2 linked regions of the Archangium violaceum genome follow. The protein of the gene in region 1 interacts with the protein of each later gene in a pairwise test. Links are inferred from orthologs where the notes say so. Each region holds a gene or a part of one and is shown on either strand. Other genes may lie near its edges.

What was found.
Region 2: the proteins of JQX13_RS12720 (region 1) and odhB interact in binary tests that used the Escherichia coli proteins (3 or more experiments, as listed by UniProt). The link is inferred for Archangium violaceum from one-to-one orthologs.

The regions. Positions count from the first base shown.
Region 1 is NZ_CP069338.1:2,973,316-2,983,139, reverse strand. Bases 5,820-8,598 are described here. They hold JQX13_RS12720 (YbaY family lipoprotein), read right to left. Parts: upstream 7,573-8,598; coding sequence 7,066-7,572; downstream 5,820-7,065. Other genes in these bases: JQX13_RS12715 (trypsin-like serine protease), read left to right, coding at 7,898-8,598; JQX13_RS12725 (cytochrome P450), read right to left, coding at 5,820-6,753. In the rest of the region: exopolysaccharide biosynthesis polyisoprenyl-phosphate hexose-1-phosphate transferase EpsZ, read right to left, coding at 1-1,146; JQX13_RS54015 (HAD family hydrolase), read left to right, coding at 1,445-2,227; otsB (trehalose-phosphatase), read left to right, coding at 2,228-3,040; JQX13_RS12730 (glycoside hydrolase family 65 protein), read left to right, coding at 3,037-5,490; more of JQX13_RS12725, read right to left, coding at 5,518-5,819; more of JQX13_RS12715, read left to right, coding at 8,599-9,061; JQX13_RS12710 (DNA-methyltransferase), read left to right, coding at 9,278-9,824.
Region 2 is NZ_CP069338.1:779,510-792,598, forward strand. The notes cover bases 4,119-7,117. They hold odhB (2-oxoglutarate dehydrogenase complex dihydrolipoyllysine-residue succinyltransferase), read left to right. Parts: upstream 4,119-5,004; coding sequence 5,005-6,231; downstream 6,232-7,117. Other genes in these bases: JQX13_RS03355 (2-oxoglutarate dehydrogenase E1 component), read left to right, coding at 4,119-5,015; JQX13_RS03365 (cold-shock protein), read left to right, coding at 6,378-6,581; JQX13_RS03370 (S9 family peptidase), read right to left, coding at 6,688-7,117. Outside these bases: JQX13_RS03340 (response regulator), read right to left, coding at 1-521; JQX13_RS03345 (response regulator), read right to left, coding at 532-909; enoyl-ACP reductase FabI, read right to left, coding at 1,057-1,890; more of JQX13_RS03355, read left to right, coding at 2,139-4,118; more of JQX13_RS03370, read right to left, coding at 7,118-8,904; JQX13_RS03375 (hypothetical protein), read left to right, coding at 9,020-9,790; JQX13_RS03380 (methyl-accepting chemotaxis protein), read left to right, coding at 9,943-11,766; JQX13_RS03385 (glycosyltransferase family 39 protein), read right to left, coding at 11,750-13,089. UniProt on the Escherichia coli protein: E2 component of the 2-oxoglutarate dehydrogenase (OGDH) complex which catalyzes the second step in the conversion of 2-oxoglutarate to succinyl-CoA and CO(2).

The sequences.
Region 1 (9,824 bases):
GAGCATGTGGAAGGGCTTGCCGTGCAGGCCCACGCGCTTCTGTTTGAAGAAGATGGGCCCGCGGCTGGTGAACTTCACCGCCAACGCCACTCCGACCAGCAGCGGAGAGAGCACCGCCAGCGCCGCCGCCGAGCTCACGATGTCGAAGAGCCGCTTGAGCGCCATCTGGTGTGGCTGGAAGGCGTGCGTCACGAAGTGCAGGTAGCCGTCCGAGACCGCGTGGTCATCCACCGGCCGCGCCCGATCGAACCGGAAGTGGTACGCCGGCAGCGCGAAGGGGATGCCGAAGTTCTCACACAGCTTCACCGCGGCCTGCATCTCCGCCGAGTGCTTCAGCATGTTGCCGGCGATGTAGACCTCGTCCACCGGCACCGTGCACAGGATGTGCTCCAGGTCCTTCACGCTCCCCAGCACGGGCGCCGGCGGCGTCGCCGAGGCCGGCTCGTTGCTGAAGCCCAGGTAACCGATGACCTTGCGACGGTTCCTGGTGCCCAGGTCCTCGCCCGTCAGCCGGCCCATGGCCCCCACGCCGATGATGAGCACCTCGTCCAGCGGCTGCTCCTGCACCGACAGCTTCCGGAAGAAGCTCAGGCGCAGCATCGCCACCGAGGGCCACAACAGCGGAGGAAAGAGACTGAGCGCGACGATCCACGACTCGGTGCCCATCACCAGACGCGTGAGGAAGAGCACCACCGTGACGACCATCACCTGGATGGAGATGAGCGCCAGGTCATCCAGCCGCTCGCGGTCCGCGAAGCGCACGTCATAGAGGCACAGCGCCGTACCCACCACCAGCCACGACACCACGCCCACGCCCAGCAACACCCAGACGTCCGTGCGCTCCAGGTGGAGATCGTGCCCCATCATCGTCGTGGAGATGAGCAGCGCGGCCACCACCAGCGCCAGGTCCGCCACCATGTTCATCTTCGCGGCGAACCCCGGGGCGAAGCGCGAAACCGGCGCCCCGGGCGCCTTGGGGCTCACCACCGCCAGCGGCTTCTCCGTGGCCGCCAGCGCGCCCGCCGACAGGATGGGAGGTGGTGTCTCGGCGGGAGCCAACCCGTTGGGTGGGGTGTCCGCACGCGTCTGAGATGCGGTGGCGGGTGGCTCGCTGGATGTCACGTCTACTTGAGATGCGGGCCGCATGCGGACCCTCCCTGATTCGACATCCGTCAGACCCTCATGATAGGGGAACCCTTACGCCGGCATGAAGCCAGGGATGGCCAACTGTTCAGATGGCGTATCCCCCTGATTCGACAGTGTGCAGCGTAGAGGGTTGTCCTGAAATCCGTCAACCTTCCGTGAATTTCTACACTTCCAGTGTAAGCACCAGTTGACACGGGTTGGCCCCGGAGTTCAGGCGCACACCCGCTGCCTCTGTAGGGGCATGGCGTGTGCAAGGCGCGAGGAGGGACGTATTGGGTCCTCCACGGGAGTCACCGCCATGCCCTCGCTCCAGCCCCCCGGGTCCACCGCGCTCGTGCTGTCCCGCCGCGACTTCGACGCGGTCCTGTTCGATCTGGACGGCGTGGTGACGCGGACGGCGGAGGTACATGCCGCCGCGTGGAAGCGCCTGTTCGACACGTACCTGGAGGCGCGCGCGCGACAGACGGGCGAGCCCTTCCAGCCCTTCACGGCGGAGGACTACCAGCGGTACGTGGATGGCCGGCCGCGCTTCGATGGCATCCGCTGCTTCCTGGAGAGCCGGGGCCTCGTGTTGCCCGAGGGCTCGCCCGGGGATGGCCCGGAAGCGGAGACGGTGCAGGGGCTGGGCAAGCGCAAGAATGAGTACTTCCTCGAGACGCTCGCGCAGCGGGGGGTGGCGGTCTTCGAGCACGCGGTGGAATTGTTGGAGCGTCTGCGGGCAGCGGGCTTCCGCACGGCGGTGGTCTCGGCCAGTCGCAATTGCGTGGCGGTGCTGCGGGCGGCCGGGCTGGAGCATCTGTTCGACGCTCGGGTGGATGGAGTGGAGTCGGGGAGGTTCGGGTTGCCGGGCAAGCCGGCCCCGGACACGTTCCTGGAAGCGGGGCGGCGGGTGGGTGTGCCGCCGGAGCGCGCGGTGGTGCTGGAAGACGCGCAGGCTGGAGTGCAGGCGGGCAGGCGAGGGCATTTCGGGTACATCATCGGCGTGCGTCGCGCGGGGCCGGTGGGGGCGCTGGTACGGGCCGGCGCGGACGTGGAGGTGACGGACCTGTCCACCATCCAGGTGGAGGAAGGAGTGTCTTGAATGCGGTCGATGCGGGACGTGCCCCTGGCGCTGGGTGAGTGGGAGTCGCTGTCGCGGCGGATGGAGGGCCGGCAGGTGGCCATCTTCCTGGATTATGACGGCACGCTGTCGCCCATCGTGCCCAATCCGGACGAAGCGCGTCTGTCGGACGCCATGCGGACCACGCTCCTGGAGCTGGCCCGGCGCTATCCGGTGGCCATCGTGAGCGGGCGGGACTTGCCCGTGCTCAAGGGCTTCGTACGGCTGGAGGGCGTGTCGTACGCGGGCAGCCACGGCTTCGACATCGAAGGGCCAGACGGGCGTGGCTTCCAGCTGGAGGAGGGCAAGGCGCTGCTGCCCGAGCTGGACGCGGCGGAGCGGGAGCTGTCGGTGGGGCTCGCGGGGATTCCGGGCACCCGGCTGGAGCGCAAGCGCTTCAGCGTGGCGGTGCACTGGAGGCACGTGGAGGAGGCTCGTGGGCCGGAGGTGGAGCACCTGGTGGACGCGGTGCTGGCGCGCCATCCGCGGTTGCGCAAGGGAGGCGGGAAGAAGGTGTTCGAATGCCAGCCGGCCCTCGACTGGCACAAGGGCCGGGCGGTGGAGTGGGTGTTGAATGCCCTGGGGCTGGCGCGCGAGGACGTGCTGCCGGTGTACCTGGGGGATGACCTCACGGACGAGGACGCCTTCCAGACACTGAAGGGACGGGGTTTGAGTCTGGTGGTGCGGGGCGAGGTGGAGCGGCCCACGGAGGCGGACTACGCGCTGACGGACGTGGAGGAGGTGCGCCGGTTCCTGGAGCTGCTCATCGACCGCGCCAGGGGGACGACCCGATGAGGCCGGAGCTCTGGCTCTTCACCTACGAGGGCTTCGAGCCAGCGAAGGAGGGCCTACGCGAGGCGCTCTGCACGCTCGGCAACGGCTACTTCGCCACGCGCGGGGCGGCGCCGGAGTCCGAGGCGGACGACACGCACTACCCGGGGACGTATCTGGCGGGCGGGTACAACCGGCTGAAGACGGACCTGGCCGGACGCGTGGTGGAGAACGAGGACCTGGTCAACATGCCCAACTGGTTGCCGCTCGGCTTCCGGCTCGAGGGCGGCGACTGGTTCAACCCGCGCGCGGCGGTGCTGCTGGAGTACCGGCAGGTGCTGGACATGGCGAGGGGGCTGCTGCTGCGCACGGTGCGCTTCGAGGATCGGCGGGGACGGCGCACGCGGGTGGAGCAGCGGCGCTTCGTGCACATGCGCGACAAGCACCTGGCGGGACAGGAGCTGGTGCTGGTGCCGGAGAACTGGAGCGGACGGGTGCACGTGCGCTCGGCGCTGGACGGGCGGGTCGTGAATGGAGGCGTGCCGCGCTACCGGCAGCTCAACTGCAAGCACCTGCGCACCCTGGTGGCGGAGGAGGTGGACGCGGAGACGCTGCTGTTGGAGGTGGAGACGGTGCAGTCGCGCCTGGAGGTGGCGGAGGCGGCGCGCACGCGGCTGTACGTGGACGGGCAGCCCGCCCGGGTGCGGCGAGGACTCACCGTGGAGGAGGGCTACCTCTCCCACGAGTTCGAGGTGGAGCTCCGCGAAGGGCAACGGCTGGCGGTGGAGAAGGTGGTGGCTCTGTACTCGTCGAGGGACCACGCGGTATCGGAGGCCGCGATGGAGGCCCGGCACGCGGTGGAGGAGGCGCCCGCGCGCTTCGACGAGCTGGTGGCCACCCACGTGCAGGCCTGGTCCCAGTTGTGGCGCCGCAGCGACCTGGACCTGGAGCTGGCCGAGCCGGACCACATCCAAACGGCCCTGCGGCTGCACATCTTCCACCTGCTACAGACGGTGTCGCCGCACACCATCGATCAGGACGTGGGCGTGCCGGCTCGCGGGTGGCACGGCGAGGCGTACCGGGGCCACATCTTCTGGGACGAGCTGTTCGTCTTCCCCTTCCTCAACCTGCGGTTGCCTGCCCTGACGAGGGCGCTGCTGCGCTACCGCTACCGGCGGCTGCGGCGCGCGCGCGAGGCGGCCCGGGCGGAGGGCTTCCGCGGGGCGATGTTCCCCTGGCAGAGCGGCAGCGATGGGCGCGAGGAGAGCCAGCGGCTGCACCTCAACCCCCGCTCCGGACGGTGGGTCCCGGACGTGACGTGGCTGCAAAGACATATCAACGCGGCCGTCGCCTACAACGTCTGGCAGTACTACCAGGCCACGGCGGACTCGGAGTTCATGTATTTCTACGGGGCGGAGATGTTGCTGGAGCTGGCCCGCTTCTGGGCGAGCATGGCCCGGTGGAACCCGTCGCTGCGGCGCTACGAAATCAAGGGGGTGATGGGGCCGGACGAGTACCACACGGGGTACCCGGACCGCGCCGAGCCGGGGCTGGACAACAATTCCTACACGAACCTCATGGCGGTGTGGGTGTTGTGCAAGGGGTTGGAGGTGCTGAATCTGCTGCCCGGTGAGCGCCGCGACGAGCTGCTCGAGACGCTGGCGGTGAGCCCGGCGGAGCTGGCGCACTGGGACGATATCAGCCGGAAGACGCGGCTGGTGTTCCACCAGGACGGCGTGCTGAGCCAGTTCGAGGGCTACGAGCAGCTCCAGGAGTTCGACTGGGAGGTGTACCGCAAGCGCTACGCGGACATCCACCGGTTGGATCGGATCCTCGAGGCGGAAGGGGACACGCCCAACCGCTACAAGCTGTCGAAGCAGGCGGATGTGCTGATGCTCTTCTACCTGTTCTCGGCGGAGGAGCTGCGGGATCTCTTCGAGCGGCTGGGCTACCCGTTCGACGCGGGGATGATTCCGAGGACGGTGGAGTACTACCTGCAGCGCACCTCGCACGGCTCGACGCTGAGCGGGGTGGTGCACTCGTGGGTGCTGGCGCGCAGTGACCGGCCCCGCTCGTGGAAGCTGTTCACCGAGGCGTTGAGGAGCGACATCGCGGACGTGCAGGGCGGGACGACGCCGGAGGGCATCCACCTGGGCGCCATGTCGGGGACGGTGGACCTGATGCAGCGGGCGTACACGGGCATCGAGGTGCGCGGGGACGTGCTGCACTTCAACCCGAACCTGCCCGAGGGGATGAAGCGGCTGAAGTTCTCGCTGCGCTACCGCAAGAGCCTGGTGGAGGTGGAAATCACCCAGGACAAGCTGGTGCTCAACAGCCGGTGGCGCTCCACGACACCGCTGGAGTTCGAGCTGCGGGGTGAGCGTCACCTGCTCCAGCCCTGCGAGACGCGGGAGTTCCCCCTCGCGAGGCGGGAGGTGACGACGGAGGGAACATTGGACAGTTCGGGCCCGTGAGCTCGTGCTGGCGGGCCCGCGCCCGTGTCACCACCGGACGGTGAGTGAGTCGTAGCCGCGGAACATGAGGCTGTGACACTTGAGCTGCGGCAGCTGCTTCGGATCCAGGTGCAGCTCGGGCAGACGCTCCAGCAGCACCTCGAAGGTGATCTCCAGCATGCGGCGCGCCAGACCCGCCCCCAGGCAGTGATGCGGCCCGAAGGTGAAGCTCATGTGCTTCTGGTGGTTGCTGTCGCGGGTGATGTCGAAGCGGTCCGGGTCGGGGAAGGCCTCCGGGTCGCGGTTGGCGGCGGCCAGGCCCATGAACACCACATCCCCCTTGCGAATCGTCTTCCCGCGCAGCTGGAAGGTCTCCGCGGCGATGCGGTGCATGAAGGGCACCGCGGGGTTGTAGCGCAGCATCTCCTCCACGGCCGAGCGCACCAGCGTGCGGTCCTCCTGGAGCTTGTGGAACTGGTCGCGGTGCGACAGCAGATCATGCAGGCCGTTGCTGATCTGATCCGTGGTGGTGGTGTGTCCGGCGAAGAGGATGAGGCTTGCGTTGGACACCAGCTGATCCAACGTCATCTGCCCCGCCTGCTGGGATTGGAGCATCTGGCTGAGCAGGTCCTCGCCCGGGGAGTGGCTGCGCTCCTCGATGATGCGGCGCAGGTACGCGAAGAGCTCGCGGGTCGCCGTGTTGGTGCGGCGCGCCAGGTCCACCACGTCCGTGCCGGCCGCGGGCGCGTTGAAGTCGGCGATGGGCCTGGCCCACTCCAGGAACTGCTCCCGGTCCTGCACGGGGATGCCGAGCACCTCGGCGATGACGCGCGGAGGGAGCTGGCTCGCCAGGGACTCCACCGCGTTCATGTGGCCCTGGCCCCGCACCTGCTCCACCAACTGCTCCGCGGTGCGGCGGATGGCCGGACGCCACCTGTCGAGCGCCTGGGGCGAGAAGCCCGCAGCGGCCTGCCGACGCATCTGGATGTGCTCGCGGCCGTCCCGCTGGCTCATCTGGTCGTTGAGCCCCTTCAGGAAGTCCTTGATGAGGTCGGGGCCCAGCCCCCGGAGCTGGTCCTCGTAGAACCTCACCCGGTTGGCGCTCAGGCGGGGATCCCGAAAGCAATTCACCACGTCGTCATGTCGGGTGATGAGCCAGGATTGCACCGCTTCCGACCAGTGCACCGGGTCATTGCTCCTCAGCTCCCTGTAGAGCGGTACCGGATCGAGGAGATTCTCGGGAGCGACGGGATTGAGTTGGAGCGTGCGGGCTGCGCTCGCCATAGGGGTTCCTTCCTCGGATGGATCGCCTGGGTGCACGGTTCTGACAAGATAATCGACGTTATCCGTCTTGTCCTGAGCGGAATGGGTGTTGCCGCTCGCATTTCAATGCAAGCCATTGGCCGTAGCAGTGAGAGTGAAAAGCTACCGGCAGAGACTCACTTCTTGGGTAGGGACGAGTGGGCCCAACCGTCAAATCGGGCCACTTTCGGTCAATGGAGGTGGAGTGCACGCGGACCCAGCGGGTCATGTGTCACCCTCGGACGTGTTGGCGGGTGAGCACTCCGGGCCCCGGACTCCCGAGGGCGGGGCGCATCAACCGCCCACGCGCACGCGCACCGTCACGTCCTGGCTCGAATGGCCCTGGGTGAGCACGGGGACGGGTGTGGGCGTGGTGTAGACGCGGCCGGCATCCGTGATGCGCGCTCGGACGACATAGGTGGCGCCGGGGCGGATGCGCTCGGAGGGCACCGTCACCGAGAAGCGGATGGGCACCTGCCCGGGGCTCTGGAGGGTCTGCTCTCCGACCACGGTCTCGGAGCCCTCTCCCGGCGAGGACTCCACCACCTCGACCTGGACGACGGCGTCCGGGGTGAGGGCGATACGCTCGCGATAGGTCACGCTTCCCGTGACCTGGGTCTCGGCGGGGGCCTCGGCGGGCGTTTCGGCGGGGGGGGTCGCGGGAGCCCCGGTGGGTGCCTCGGCGGGTGCCTCGGCGGGGTCCGTGGGCGTGTCCTCCTGGGCGACCCGCTGGGTCGTGGCGCACGCGGCCAGGGTGAGCGCGGTCAGGCATCCGACCAACAGGGTGAGGGGACGGGTCATGTCGTGAGCTCCTGTAGTGTTTTGTTGCAACTGGACTGCATCAGCTTCGGGGATACTGAAGATATGGGAGCGTGGCTGGCGGAGACTTGCTTGACAACCTGAAAGGGAAACGTTTATCTGTTTCCCGTTCCTGTCCGAGAGAAAGAGTTGCATGGTGGGTTGCGACTCGAGGCGGGACCCCTGAAATGGTTCGAGCAGTCACCAACCGGCGAAGGTGCCGGCGGGGTCGGCATTTCTCTCGCGAATCCGTTCGTGCTCCGCGAGGAGCACGTTTCGACCGGGCGAACCCACCCGGATGCTCACCCCCGTGAGAGGAGAGTCCCCCATGTCGCAGCGTCACTTCGTTCGGAAGTTCTTCCTTCTCGGCACCGCCAGCACGGCCCTGCTCGCTGGCTGTGGTCCCGAGGAGGCCGCCGCCCCCGAGCAGCAGCTCGGCGCGGAGACCCAGGAGATCGTCGGCGGTACCAACGCCAACATCTCCACCTATCCCTGGCAGATCTCCTTCCAGGATACGACGGGCTTCCACTTCTGTGGTGGCTCCATCCTGAACGCGAACTGGATCCTCACCGCCCAGCACTGCGTGGCCGAGTCGGCCGCCTACGCCACCAGCTCCCCGGTCACCGTGCGCATCGCCGCGGGCAGCTCCAAGCTGAGCACCATGAGCAGCTCGGGGCAGATCCGCGCGGTCGATGACATCATCCCCTTCCCGGGTTACAGCGACGCGACCCTGGGCAAGGACGTGGCGCTGCTGCACCTGTCCACGCCGCTCACCCTCAACGGCAACGTGGCGGCCATCACGCTGGCGACCTCGGCCGATGAGGCGGCGGGCCTGACGAACGCGGGCATCACCTCCACCGTGACGGGCTGGGGCTCGCTCTCCTCCGGTGGTTCGTCGCCGGACACGCTGCAGACCGTGGACGTGCCCATCGTCTCCAACGCGGACGCCACCTCGGCGTACGGGCAGACCATCACCGCGGATCAGCTCGCCGCGGGCGTCATGGGCGTGGGTGGCAAGGACTCGTGCCAGGGTGACAGCGGCGGCCCGCTCGTGGTGAGCAAGGGCAGCGGCAAGATCCTCGCGGGCGTGGTGAGTTGGGGCCAGGGGTGCGCGGAGCCCAACTACCCCGGCCTGTACGCGCGCGTCTCTTCCTTCCAGCCGTGGATCTCCTCCTTCCTGAGCAAGTCGCCCACCACGCGCTTGAGCTCGACCAGCCAGTCGGCCAGCAAGGGCGCCTGGAAGCACTACACGGTGAGCGTGCCCTCCGGCACCACGGCGCTCAACGTGCACATCTCCGGCGGCACCGGTGACGCCGACCTCTACGTCCGCCAGGGCGCCGAGCCGACGACGAGCAGCTACACCTGCCGGCCGTACGCGGGTGGCAACAACGAGTCCTGCAGCCTCCCCAGCCCGGCGGCGGGGACCTGGTACGTCTCGGTCCGCGGCTACTCCGCCTTCTCCGGCCTGACGGTGCGCGCGACCACCTACTGAGCGCGTTTCCCCGTCGTTCCAGGAGTTGAACGCCTCGAGCGGCGCTCGTTCGCCGTCCGCTCGGGGCGTTTCCCTTTTCCGGGGCCCGTATGCTCCGGGTTCGCGCACGGGGCGGCCGGGCCGCCCATCTGCTCGTTCCTGGATATCTCGTCCGACCCGCTGGGGCGGGCGGGCGCGGCGGGCGTCAGAATGCCGGGGTAGGTTGGCCACACCCTCATGCCCCGCTACCGCCTTTCGCAGAGCGATGCCGTCGAGTGGCTCCGGAGCCTTCCGGACGCCTCGGTGGATCTCATCATCACCGACCCCGCCTATGAGTCGCTCGAGAAGCACCGCGCCATCGGCACCACCACGCGCCTCAAGCACAGCAAGGCATCCAGCAACCACTGGTTCCGCATCTTCCCCAACGCGCGCTTCCCCGAGCTGTTCGAGCAGGTCTGGCGGGTGCTCAAGCGCGACTCGCACTTCTACCTCTTCTGCGACCCGGAGACGATGTTCATCGCCAAGCCGCTCGCGGAGGCGGCGGGCTTCCGATTCTGGAAGCCCATCATCTGGGACAAGCTGCACATCGGGATGGGCTACCACTACCGCTCCCGCTACGAGCTCATCCTCTTCTTCGAGAAGGGCCGGCGGCGGTTGAGCGACCTGGGCGTGGCGGACGTGCTCCCGGTGCCACGCGTCTACCGGGGTTACCCGGCGGAGAAGCCCACCGGCGTGAGCGAGGTGCTCATCCGGCAGAGCAGCGCGCCCGGAGACGTGGTGGTGG
Region 2 (13,089 bases), 2.2 Mb from region 1 along the record:
AGCTCGAAGAACTCGGAGATGTACCCCGGCCCCAACGGCAGCGGACGCGTGGCGGGCTGGAGGATGACCTGGCGCACGGCGTCCAGGGGGATGGCGAACTCCAACCCCCCCACCGTGAGCCGCAGCAGGGCCATGGAGCCCTGCCGCGCACGGCGCCGCGCGTTGGCCAGTGCGTTCTCCACCGCGCTCAACAACTCATCGGCCCGGAAGGGCTTGGCCAGGAAGAGCTCCGCGCCAAGTCCCAGACACGCCTCCGCCCGACCCACCTCCGAGGAGATGATGATGACGGGGATGGAAGAGGTGGTGGGGTCCGCCTTGAGTCGCTTGAGGACCTCGTCACCATCCATCTCGGGCATGGAGAGGTCCAGAAGGATGGCCGCGGGCTGCACGCGGTTCACCTTCTCGAGCGCCTCCTTGCCATTGCTCGCGGTGTTCAGCGCGTAATGGCCGGAGAGGATCGCGCGCTCGAGCGCGAGGATGGCATCACTGTCATCGACGAGGAGCAGGGACGGGAGGCTCACGGCTCGGCTCTCAGTTCTGCGCCAGGAACTTGCGCACGGTCTCTGTCAGGTCGTGATGCGAGACCGGCTTGTTGATGAACGCATTGGCACCGGCGTCGACCCCGCGCTGACGCAGGTCCCCGCCCCGTTCACCCGTGAGAAGGATGACCGGGACGTCGCGCACTTGAGCCAGGGGGCTCGCGCGAACCTGCTTCACGAAGGTGATGCCGTCCATACCAGGCATGTTGATATCGGCGATGACGAGCTTGACCGGCACAAGCCGGAGCAATTGCAACGCGCGCGTCGCATCCTCTGCCTCGACGAACCCCATCTTCAGGTTCATGAGGTAGATCTTGAGGATGTTACGTACGGTCGGGCTGTCATCCACGAGGAGGATGTTGGCGCTCAAACCCAGGCTCCTCCCGGGCTCGAAGGATTCGGGACCCGGGTGAAGGAAACGGTGAGACTGTAGCGTGACCTCGCCTTCCAGCAAAAGCCGGGGCGATCGAATCCTGAACACCAGAGGGAAAAGCGAGCTCCTCCCCCCGTACAGCGATCAGCCGGCCGAGGTAGGAGCGCCGGCATCCCCTCCCCCCTCCTTGTCCTCGTTCGGGTCCACTGGCGGTGCGCCAATGGCGTGGTAGCCACCGTCCACGTGCACCATTTCGCCCGTGGTGGAAGGTAGCCAGTCCGAAAGGAGCGCACACGCAGTGCGAGCCACCATGTCGTGGCTCTTGCGGGCGTCCCACCCCAGGGGTGCCTGGGTGCCCCAGCCCTTCTCCAGGGACTTGAAGCCGGGGATGCCCTTGGCGGCCACGGTGGCCAGCGGGCCGGCGGCCAGGGCGTTGACCCGGATGCCCTTGGGGCCGAGGTCCCTCGCCAGGTAGCGCACGGTGGCCTCCAGGGCCGCCTTGCACACCCCCATCCAGTCGTAGATGGGCCAGGCCACGCGGTTGTCGAAGTCCAGCGTGACGATGGAGCCGCCCTGCGGCATCAGCGGCATCACCGCCACGGACAGCTCCTTGAGGGAGAAGGCCGAGATGCGGAACGCGGTCTGGACGCTCTCCCAGGGAGTGTTGAGGAAGTTGCCGCCGAGCGCGTCCTCGGGGGCGTAGGCGATGGAGTGCAGCACGCCATCCACCCGGCCCCAGCGCTGGCGCAGCGACTCGGTGAGGGCGGAGAAATGGGCGGGGTTGGTGACGTCCAGCTCCAGCACCTCGGTGCCCGCCTTGAGACGCTTCGCGCTCCGCTCCGTGAGCGAGCGCGCCCGGCCGAATCCGGTGAGGAGGATGTCAGCCCCCTGCTCCAGCGCGTGCTCGGCCACACCGTAGGCGAGCGACTGGGGGGTGAGCACTCCGGTGATGAGGAGCTTCTTGCCCTGCAGCAGCATGCATAGGCCTTTCTGGCTAAAGAGAGAGAAGTCCGGGGGGTTTATCACCCGGAAGCCCGGGTAGGCCAGGAAGTCACCCGGGTCCCGCGCCCCGCCCGGGGAGCCCAACGGATGAAGTTGCGCTCACGCAGCGCATGAATCCTGCTGCTCCCCCTAGCCAGGAAAGGCTGGAAGGGGGGCGCGCCTTATCAACAAATCGTGCCGAAAACCCCCCAACGGGGCGGCCTTCCAGTAAAAGACGACACGCCATGGCGAATTTCCAGGACTCGTACCTCTCCGGCGGAAACATCGACTTCATCGAGGGGCTCTACGCGCGCTACCTCGAGGATCCGTCCAGCGTGGACCCGAGCTGGCGCGAGCTGTTCCAGCGCAACGACGGCGCCGGCCGACCCATCTTCAACTCCACCCTGCTCGAGCCACCCGCGCCCGTGGTTCCGGGCAAGGACGGCAGGGGCAACAAGCCCGCCGCCGCGGTCGCACTGGCCCCGCAGACGGCCGCCACGGTCGCCTTCGAGCAGGACATGAAGCTGCAGGCCCGGGTGGACCAGACCATCTCGGCCTTCCGGCTGCGCGGACACCTGCGCGCCCGCCTGGATCCGCTCGGACGTCCCCGCCCGACGCTGGACCACGTGGCCGACGTGGGCATGGTGGACGAGAAGCACTTCTCCGCCGCCGAGCTGGAGCAGCTGGTGGAGAGCTCCAACGTCTTCCCCGAGGCGCGCGTCAAGCTCAAGGACCTGCTCGGCCGGCTGCGCCGCACGTACACCGCCTCCATCGGCGTCGAGTACATGCAGATGCTCGACAGCGAGCGGCGGCGCTGGCTGATGCGGCGCATGGAGCACGCGGAGAACCGCACGGAGTTCTCCGTGGAGGACCAGCGCCACATCCTCACCCGGCTGTCCTACGCCGAGGGCTTCGAGAACTTCCTGCACACCAAGTTCATCGGCGCCAAGCGCTTCGCGCTCGACGGCGGCGAGGCGCTGGTGCCCATGTTGGATGCCGTGCTCGAGGTGGGCGGCGGCATGGGGCTCAAGGAGGTCGTCATCGGCATGGCCCACCGCGGCCGCCTCAACGTGCTGACGAACATCCTGGGCAAGCAGCCCGCGCAGATCTTCAGCGAGTTCGAGGGCCCGCAGGATCCCAAGCAGCACATGGGCCGCGGCGACGTGAAGTACCACATGGGTTTCAGCTCGGACCATGCCACGCGCACCGGGCAGAGCATCCACCTGTCGCTGGCCTTCAACCCCAGCCACCTCGAGGCGGTGGACCCGGTGGTGGAGGGGCGCGTGCGCGCCAAGCAGGATCGCAGCGGGGACACCGAGCGCACCAAGGTGATGCCGCTGCTCATCCACGGTGACGCGGCCTTCATCGGCCAGGGCGTGGTGGCCGAGACGCTCAACCTCGCCGGGCTCGAGGGCTACAAGACGGGCGGCACCCTGCACGTCGTCATCAACAACCAGGTGGGCTTCACCACCGACCCGCAGGAGTCGCGCAGCTCCATCTACTCCACGGCGCTCGCCCAGATGCTGGACGTGCCCGTCTTCCACGTGAACGGGGATGACCCCGAGGCGTGCGTCCACGTGGCGCGCCTGGTCGCCGAGTACCGGCAGACCTTCAAGAGCGACGTCGTCATCGACCTGGTGTGCTACCGCCGCTACGGCCACAACGAGGGCGATGACCCCTCGTTCACGCAGCCGGAGATGTACGAGATCATCCGCAAGCACCCGACCGTGCGGACGATCTACGCGCAGCAGCTGGCGGAGAAGGGCCGCCTCCCCGCGGAGGAGTCCGAGGCGATCAAGCAGCGCTGCATGCAGGAGTTCGACGCGGCGCTCACCCGCGCCCGCGCGCACAGCGAGTTCAAGGAGCCGAGCGCGCTCGAGGGCCTGTGGAAGCCCTACAAGGGCGGGCTCCACAAGAGCGCCCCGCAGGTGACCACGGCGGTGGACAAGGAGACGCTGCGCGCGGCCCTGAAGAAGCTGGCCGAGGTGCCCGAGGGCTTCAACGTCCACCGCGACGTGGAGCGCACGGTGCTCAAGAAGCGCCAGGGCATGCTCCAGTCGGAGGAGCTGCAGTGGAGCGAGGGCGAGTCGCTGGCCTACGCCACGCTGCTCTCCGAGGGCTACACCATCCGCCTGAGCGGCCAGGACTGCGAGCGCGGCACCTTCAGCCACCGCCACGCCGTGCTGCACGACGTGAAGACGGGCGACGAGTTCGTCCCCCTGCGGCAGTTCCCCACCGGCAGGGCCCGCTTCGACGTCTTCAACAGCCCGCTGTCGGAGATGGGCGTGCTGGGCTTCGAGTACGGCTACAGCCTCGACGTGCCGGACGGCCTCATCCTCTGGGAGGCCCAGTTCGGTGACTTCGCCAACGGCGCGCAGATCATCATCGACCAGTTCATCGCCGCGGCGGAGACCAAGTGGCGGCGGCTCAGCGGCATCACCCTGCTCCTGCCGCACGGCTACGAGGGCCAGGGCCCGGAGCACTCCAGCGCGCGTCTGGAGCGCTTCCTCAACCTGTCCGCCGAGGACAACATCCAGGTCGTCTACCCCACCACGCCCGCGCAGATCTTCCACCTGCTGCGGCGCCAGGTGCTGCGCCCGCTGCGCAAGCCGCTCGTGATCATGTCGCCCAAGAGCCTGCTGCGCCGCCCCGAGGCGACGAGCAAGCTGGACGAGCTGGCCACCGGCACCTTCCAGGAGGTCATCCTGGACAAGGTGGACCCGGCCGGCGTGACGCGGCTGCTCCTGTGCTCGGGCAAGGTCTACTACGACCTGGTCAAGGCCCGGGACGAGCGCAAGGACGACTCCATCGCCATCGTGCGCGTGGAGCAGCTCTACCCGTTCCCCTTCGACGAGCTGGCAGGCCTCGTCGCGAAGATGCCGAAGCTCACCGAGCTCTTCTGGGTGCAAGAGGAGCCCCGGAACTCGGGCGCCTGGCACTTCATGTTCCCCCGCCTGCACGACCTGGCCGCCGCGCGGAACCAGGGCGGTCCGCTGAAGCTGGGCTACATCGGACGCGCGGAAGCCGCCAGCCCCGCCACCGGCTTCCCGCAGACGCACAACCTGGAGCAGCAGCTCATCGTCGAGGAAGCCATCCTCCGAGGAACCAAGAATGGCCGTTGAACTGAAAGTCCCGCCCCTGGGCGAGTCCATCACTGAAGCCGTCGTCGGGAAGTGGAACAAGAAGAAGGGTGACGCGGTGTCCGCCGACGAGCCCCTCGTCGTCCTGGAGACCGACAAGGTCACCATCGACGTGCCCGCTCCCGCCGCCGGCGCCATCGCCACCATCGCCTTCAACGAGGGCGACAAGGTGCGCGTGGGTGACGTGCTGGGCACCATCGAGGCCGGCGCTGGCGCCACCGCCACCGCGCCGCAGACCCCCGCTCCCGCTCCCGCTCCCGCCCCCGTGGCCGCCGCTCCCGCCGCGGCCTCTTCCGCCGCGGCCGACGTCCGCATGACGCCCACCGCCCGGAAGATCGTCGAGGAGAACAAGCTGGACGTGGCCCAGCTCAAGGGCTCCGGCACCGGCGGCCGCATCACCAAGGAGGACGCGCTCGGTCAGCTCAACCGCCCGGCCGAGGCCCCCGCCCAGCGTGCTCCGGCTCCGGCCCCCGCTCCCTCCGGCCCGCGCCCGCGCGCCGACCGCGAGGAGCGCGTGAAGATGACGCCGCTGCGCCGCCGCGTCGCCGAGCGCCTCGTCCAGGCCCAGTCCACCGCCGCCATCCTCACCACCTTCAACGAGGTGGACATGGGCGCGGTGATGGACCTGCGCAAGCAGCACCAGGAGAAGTTCCTGGCCCGTCACGGCGTGAAGCTCGGCTTCATGAGCTTCTTCATCCGCGCCGCCGTCGAGGCCCTCAAGGCCTTCCCCCAGGTCAACGCGGAGATCGACGGCGACGACGTCGTCTTCAAGCACTACTACGACATCGGCGTGGCGGTGAGCGGCAGCCGCGGCCTGGTGGTCCCCGTCGTGCGCGACGCCGACACCCTGTCCATGGCCGAGCTGGAGAAGAAGGTCGGCGACTACGGCGTCCGGGCGCGCAGCGACAAGCTCACGCTCGCCGAGCTGCAGGGCGGCACCTTCACCATCACCAACGGCGGCATCTTCGGCTCGATGCTCTCCACCCCCATCATCAACCCGCCCCAGACGGGCATCCTGGGGATGCACAACATCGTGGAGCGCCCGGTGGCCCGCAACGGCCAGGTCGTCATCCGGCCCATCATGTACCTGGCCCTCTCCTACGATCACCGGCTCATCGACGGCCGCGAGGCCGTGCAGTTCCTCGTGCGCGTGAAGGACTGCATCGAGGATCCGACTCGGCTGCTGCTGGAAATTTGAAATCCAGACAGACAGTAGCAAACGGGAAAACGGGCCAGCCGACTAGACAGGCGGTCGGCTGGCCGCCTACAACTTCACTTGTCACCCGACGGACGGGGGACGGGAGAACGAGTCGGCCCACGGCCGGCTCCTGACAAGGAAGCACAATGGCAACTGGTACCGTGAAGTGGTTCAACGACGCGAAGGGCTTCGGATTCATCGTGCAGGACGGCGGTGGCGAGGACGTGTTCTGCCACCACACCGCCATCAACATGGACGGGTTCCGGACCCTCGCCGAGGGGCAGAAGGTGGAGTTCGAGCTGGCTCGTGGTCCCAAGGGCCTGCAGGCGCAGAACGTACGCGCCGTCTGATGTCCCGAGCCACTCCGTACCCGTAGTGGCCTGAAGAAAAGGCCCGGCACCTCGAGAGGAGCCGGGCCTTTTCATTCGCGGGTGACCGCGCCCGGGCAGCGGGCCGCTACTTCGTGAGGTGCCGCTTGAAGTGGCCCATCACCCACTCGTACTGACGCTGGGTGACGAGCGGATCCGGCACCATGTGCGTGAGGCCGCTCAGGGGCAGCAGCTCATGGCGCTTGCCGGCGCGGAAGAGCGCGTCGGAGAGCTTGAGCGTGTGGAAGAAGTAGACGTTGTCGTCCGCGGTGCCGTGGATGAGCAGCAGCGGGGAGATGGGCCTGCGGGTGTCGCGCGCGTAGGTGAGCAGCGAGCTCTTCTCGTACGCCTCGGGGTTCTGCTGGGGCAGGCCCAGGTAGCGCTCGGTGTAGTGGGTGTCGTAGTCGAGCCAGTCCACCACCGGAGCACCCGCCACGGCCGCCTTGAAGACCTCCGGACGCTTGAGAGCGGCGAGCGCGGCCATGTAGCCACCGAAGCTCCAACCCTCGATGCCCACGCGCTGCACGTCCACCTCGGGCACCACCGCGGCGAGCGCCTGGACGGCGGTGGCCTGGTCCTCCAGCGTCACACCGGAGAAGTCCCCGCGCACCTCGCGCTGCCACTTCGCGCCGCGCAGCGGAGTGCCGCGTCCGTCGAAACGGGCGATGAGGAAGCCCTGGTCCGCCATCCACTGCGACAACAGGTGCGCCGCCATGGACTTGTGCACGACGGTGACGGTGGGGCCGGCGTACACCTCGACGATGGTGGGCAGCTTCTGGCCGGGCTTCGCGTTGCGCGGGCGAACCAGCGAGGAGTGGAACTTCAGCGGACCCACCTCGCGGAACTCGACGATGGGGGTGAAGCCGGGCTCCACCGCCACGGAGGGCAGCTCCCCCACGCGCGAGCCGTCCGCGCGCGCCACGTAGGTGCGCGGCATGGACTTGGGGCTCGAGTGGTTGATGACGAGCAGGTTGCCCGACTTGGACACGCTCCCCATCTCGACGGCCTCGCCGGTGGTGCCCGGGCGCACCTGCTCCGGGGCGCCGCCGTCCTTCACGCGCCACAGGTAGCTCTCCGTGGGGTTGGGGCCACCGGTGAAGTAGAGGGTGCGGTCCGCCTCGACGTAGCGGGCCAGGCCCCGGAAGCCCGCCTCCGGCTTCACCAGCGAGCGCGCCAGGCTTCCGTCCGGGTTGCGCAGCTCCACCTCGGGGCCACCGTTGCGCTCGGTGTACCAGAGGAAGCCGCTGCCATCCTCGAGCCACAGCGGGAAGGACTGCTCCAGTTCGAGCCAGGCCTCATCCTTCTCGGTGAGGAGCTCGCGCGTCCTGCCGCTGGCCACGTCCACCGCGAGCAGCTTCTCCTCCGTCTGCGTGCGGTTCTGCACCAGGAGGGTGAGGGGGCCCTTCTTCGGCCACACCACGGTGGCCAGGTACGGGTACTTCTCCGCGTCCCACCGCACCCAGACCGTCTTGCCACCCGTCACCGGGGTGATGCCCAGGCGCACCTTCGCGTTGGCCTTGCCCGGACGCGGGTAGGCGTAGTCCTCGGAGCCACGCTCGGGGTGCATCACGTCGATGATGGAGAGCTTCTCCACGCCCGAGGTGTCCGACTCGGTGTAGGCGATGGACTTCGCGTCCGGGCTCCACCACCAGCCGGAGAAGCGGCTCATCTCCTCCTGGGCGACGAACTCGGCCAGGCCGTGGGTCTTCGCCGGAGTGCCTCCGCTGGTGACGCGGCGCTCCTTGTTGGTGGCCAGGTCGATGCGGAAGACGTCGTTGTCCCGGACGTAGCCCACCTGCTTGCCGTCGGGGGAGAAGCGCGGATCGATGACGCCCTCGCCCGTCTTCAGCTCGGTCGACTTCCCGGTGGCGCGCTCGACGAGGTAGAGCTTGCCGGAGAGCGGCACCAGGATGCGCGCACCGTCCTCGGAGAGCTGGTAGGAGGTGAAGCCCCGGGCGCTCACGCGCATGCGCTCGCGGCGGGCCTTCTCCTCGGGGGAGAGCGTCTCCTCGGCGCCCTTGAGGATGGCCTCGGGCGTGAGCACCTCCTTCGCCTCACCGGTGGCCACGTCGAAGGCGAAGAGGGTCTGGATGGGCGCGCGGGGCTGACCGCGCAGGAAGAGGACGGTCTTCTCGTCGGGAGTGATGCGGGGGTTGACGGGACGTCCGCTCATGAAGCGGCGCGTCTCCGCGTAGTCCCGCAGGAAGGCATCTTGCGAGGTGGAGGACATGGGCTTGGCGGGAGGCTGCTGGGCGAGGACGGGGGCGCTCGTGAGAAGGAGCGCGGCTGCGAGCAGGATGCGCATGCGAGGCTGGCGCCCGAGGAACGGGCACTCCCTCCTTTGAGGTAGAAAGCGCGCGCAGCCTACACTCCTGGCGGCGCGCGGCCCGCAAAGAGCCGCGGGATGACGGTTATTCCCCATGATGGACGATGATTCGCAGAGGCACCTCCGACTGGCGGGAGTCATCCGGCTGGCGCTCGGTGGCGGGCGGGGGCCCACGGACGCGTACGTGTTCGATCCGCACCGGCTGGCGCTGCCCTCGTGGGCGTGCGCACTGGGGGACGGTCCGGCGGCACTGCTGGTGACACTGGACCGGCACCTGGACCTGGTGGTGCCAGCGGCGCCGGGCGCGGTACCGGATCGCTCGGCGGGCCTGAGGGCCCTGGACGAGCACGCGCGCTGGGCCCTGGACGTGCGCAACTACGACCACGTGCTGGCGGCGATGGAGGCGGGGCTGGTGGGCGACGCGCTGGTGATCGCACGCGGACGACCCCGGGGAACGTTCACCGGGGACGTGTATGTGGACACGCGGGGGCGCTCGCACCGGCTGGTGGTGGTCCCCACGGTGGACCGGGCCGCGGAGGCCTACAACGCGCCCGCCCCCGGTGATGCGGTGCGTGAAGTGCTGGCGTCCGCCGAGCGCGTGCTGCTGGACGTGGACCTGGACTGCTTCACCAGCCTGAGCGACGCGGACCCGACAACGGTGCTGCCCTGGCCCCGGAGTGTCATCCGGGAGTACCTGCTGCCACCGGACTCGGAGTCCTTCTGGGAGGCGGTGCTGGAACGGTGTGTCGCGCTGACACTGGCGAGGGAGCCGCACCACTGTGGCGGACTCCTGGCCGCGGGGGAGCTCTTCCGGGATGTGGCCGAGGTCCTCTTCCGGGAGCTGCTGCGGACACAGCTCCCCTAGATTTCCTTTTCCCGGGTTTTCCTCTATTTGAAGACGCGCCGGGCGCACCGCGTTAGCATCAGGCCCGACAGGGAAGCATCCAGGCAGGCACCGCGACTTCTCCCGGCGTCCCTCCTTCCGCCCCCCTCCCTCTGGGAGAATGGCCACGCCTCATGAACGGCTCGCCCCCGCAGACGGTCATTCCTCCACAGCTCCTCCGACGAGTCCTCCTCGTCGTGATGGCGTGGCTCATCCCCTCCACGCCCCTCGCCGCGTACCTCATCGGGTTGTCGCTCGGGGTGTCGGCCCAGGACATCGTCTGGAGCGTGCTCTACCTGCTTCCGCCCATCCTGCTGGTGGTCGGTGTCGTGATGCCAGGGGTGGGTGTCTCCGCGCTGCTGCACAGCCATTTCCGCGTACACCCCGAGGAGCCTCCACAGGAGCGCCTCGTCCGCCTGCAGATGCTGCCCTGGAAGCTCTCGTTCCTGGGCATCCAGGTCACCAGTCTGGTGGGCGGACTCGCCTTCACCGTCCCCCTCGTCCTGCGCTTCCACAAGCACGCCCTGATGGTGGGACTCGGGCTGCTCGTCGCCTCCACCCTGGGCCAGGTGCTGTCGCTGCCCGTGGGCATCAAGCTCGAGCAGATGTTGATGCCCTTCGTGCTCGAGGAGCGCAACCGCCTGCGGGTCCCCGCCAGCGGCAAGGGCCCCTTCTGGCCGCGGCAGCGCTGGTACCTGCCGTATGCGATCATCACCACCGTGGCGAGCACCCTGGTCATCTGCGGACTGGTGTTCGTCCTCCAGACGCTCGAGCTGCGCGACGCCCAGACGCGGGCCCTGCTCGAGGACCCCACCCTCCCCCGGGCCCAGGCCGAGCTGGCCGTGAAGACGCTGCGGACCTTCAGCGACTCCCTGTTCTCGTCACTGGGCCCGCCACTGCTGACCCTGGGCGTCGTCACCCTGCTGGTGACCTCGCTCACCGCCTGGATGCTGGCACGCCGGCAGGTACGGGCCACGGCGGCGCTCCAGGAGGCCATCGCGGGACTGGCCAACGGCACGCCCATCGCACCGCCCTGGGTCTCCACCGACGAGCTGGGTGACGTCTCGTCGGGAATGCTCACGGCCCTGGAGCACCTCCAGGAGATTCCCACCCGCCTCCAGGCCTCGGCCAGCCTGCTGCTCTCCGCGAGCACGGCGCTCGGCTCCGCCAGCCACCAGCAGCGCCAGCGCATCACCGAGCAGGCCGCCATGCTCCAGGAGGCCCAGCTCACCTCGGAGGAGATCCGCACCACCTCCGACCTGGCGTCCCACAAGGCCGAGAGCGTGCTCAGCGTGGCGGGCCATGCCGAGCAGCTCGGACAGTACGGCGAGGAGGCCCTGGAGCGGACCCTGACGGGGCTGAACACCATCGGCGACTTCGTGGACGGCATCCGCGGCAAGGTGCTGCGGTTGCAGGAGAGCGCCACGAAGATCGCCAGCATCGCCGTCACGGTGAAGGATCTGGCCGACCAGTCCCACCTGCTGGCGCTCAACGCCTCCATCGAGGCCGCGCGCGCGGGAGACCAGGGCGCGGGCTTCGCCGTGGTCGCCAGTGAGATTCGCAAGCTGGCCGATCAGACCATCCGGGAGAACGCCCTCATCCGCAAGAGCCTGCTGGACATCGGCACCGCCATCCGGGACGTGGTCTCCATGAGCGAGCAGGGCGCCCGGCAGGTCGAGGGCGGCCTGGAGATGGTGAAGTCCTCGGGAAACAACCTGCGCGAGATGTCGCTCATCATCCAGGAGAGCGCCGCGTCCGTGCGGCAGATCGCCGTCGCGGTGAACCAGCAGAACACGGGCATCTCGCACATCTTCAACGCCATCGCCCACATCTCCGCCGGCATGGACGAGACGATGAAGCGCCTGGACACCACGCTGCAGGCCACCGAGACGCTCCAGGCCGTCACGCGCGAGGTGACGGAGATCGCCCGCCGCTACCAGCTCAACCGGAAGGAGTAGGACAGCGCTTCCAGAGCGCCGCTCCCCTCCCCCGCCGCTCCAGACAGAAGCCGGTGGCACGCAAGGTGTCCTCCCCCACCGCCCTGCCATCCACGAGCGCGTGGGAGAACCGGGCGTCCGAGAGCCGCTCGCGTACCTCGTCCTCCGAGTGCCCGGCCCCCACGAACACCGGCACGTCGCGGTGCAGGTAGAAGCGTCCTCCCGTGTTCCACTCGGGCGGGCCGGCGATGACGAGCCCGGTGAGTGCCGCGTCCCTGCCCGCGACCACGGTGCCGTCGATGACTCCCGCGCGCAGCCCGGATGGGAACGTCACGGTGGCCGCGAGCACCGAGGAGAGCACGTACAGCCCCAGGAGCACCCCCATCACCGCGCGCCTGCTCGCGAGTCGGGCGAGGTCCCTCGCGGCGGGTCCGGCCGCGAGCGCCACGAAGAGGGGGAGCAGCGGCACCAGGAAGCGCGCCTCCTTGTGCCCCAGCGCGCACAGCACCCCGAGGTAGAACACGAAGGCCCCCACGAGCAGCTCCCTCCGGGCCAGCCCTCGCGCGAAGTGCCAGACGAGCAGCAGGGGCGCCATGCCGGCCAGGATGGGCGCGTACCACCACACCGGCTGCCGGCCGAATCGCGACGCCGAGGAACCGCTGGAGATGTTGAAATGGAAGTAGTTCCAGGCGGACGCCCAGGGCGTGCCCCAGGTGAGCCAATCGAGCACGCCGAGCCCCAACAGCACCGCGCCCGAGCCCACCGCGAAGCCCGCGAACGAGCGCCAGCGCCGGGCCCCCATGAGGCTCACGGCGATGGGCACCCCGAACACCGCCGAGGGGTAGCGGATGACGAACGCCACGCCCAGCAGCACGCCGCACCAGAGCCCCGCGAGAGCCCCGTCCCGGTCACGAGCGCGACAGGCCCACAGGAGCGCGCCCAGCAGGGGAACCACGCTCAGCACGTCCCCGAGCGGCCTCGCGGCGTAGATGAGGAATCCGCCCCAGGTGGCGTGGACGCCCGCCGCCAGGAGCGCCGCCTCGCGGCCGTCCCGCTCCTCCACCAGCCGGAACAACAGCAGCGTTCCCACCGCCTGCACGCTCGCGCACGCACACCACACGACGCCCACCATCACCCACGGGTGCTCGAGCCCGAGCGCCCGGCACAGCGCGAGCAGTCCCGCGAGCACTCCGGGCACCGCCCAATTGCGAAGCCCATCCACCCACTCCCAGGCGACCGCGCGGTAGCCGAAGACGAGCCCGTGCGCCGGCTCCAGGTACTGGAAGACCTCGTCCGGATGGACCCGTCCGCGAGCGAGCGCCGCCACCAGCACCGCGAGGAACG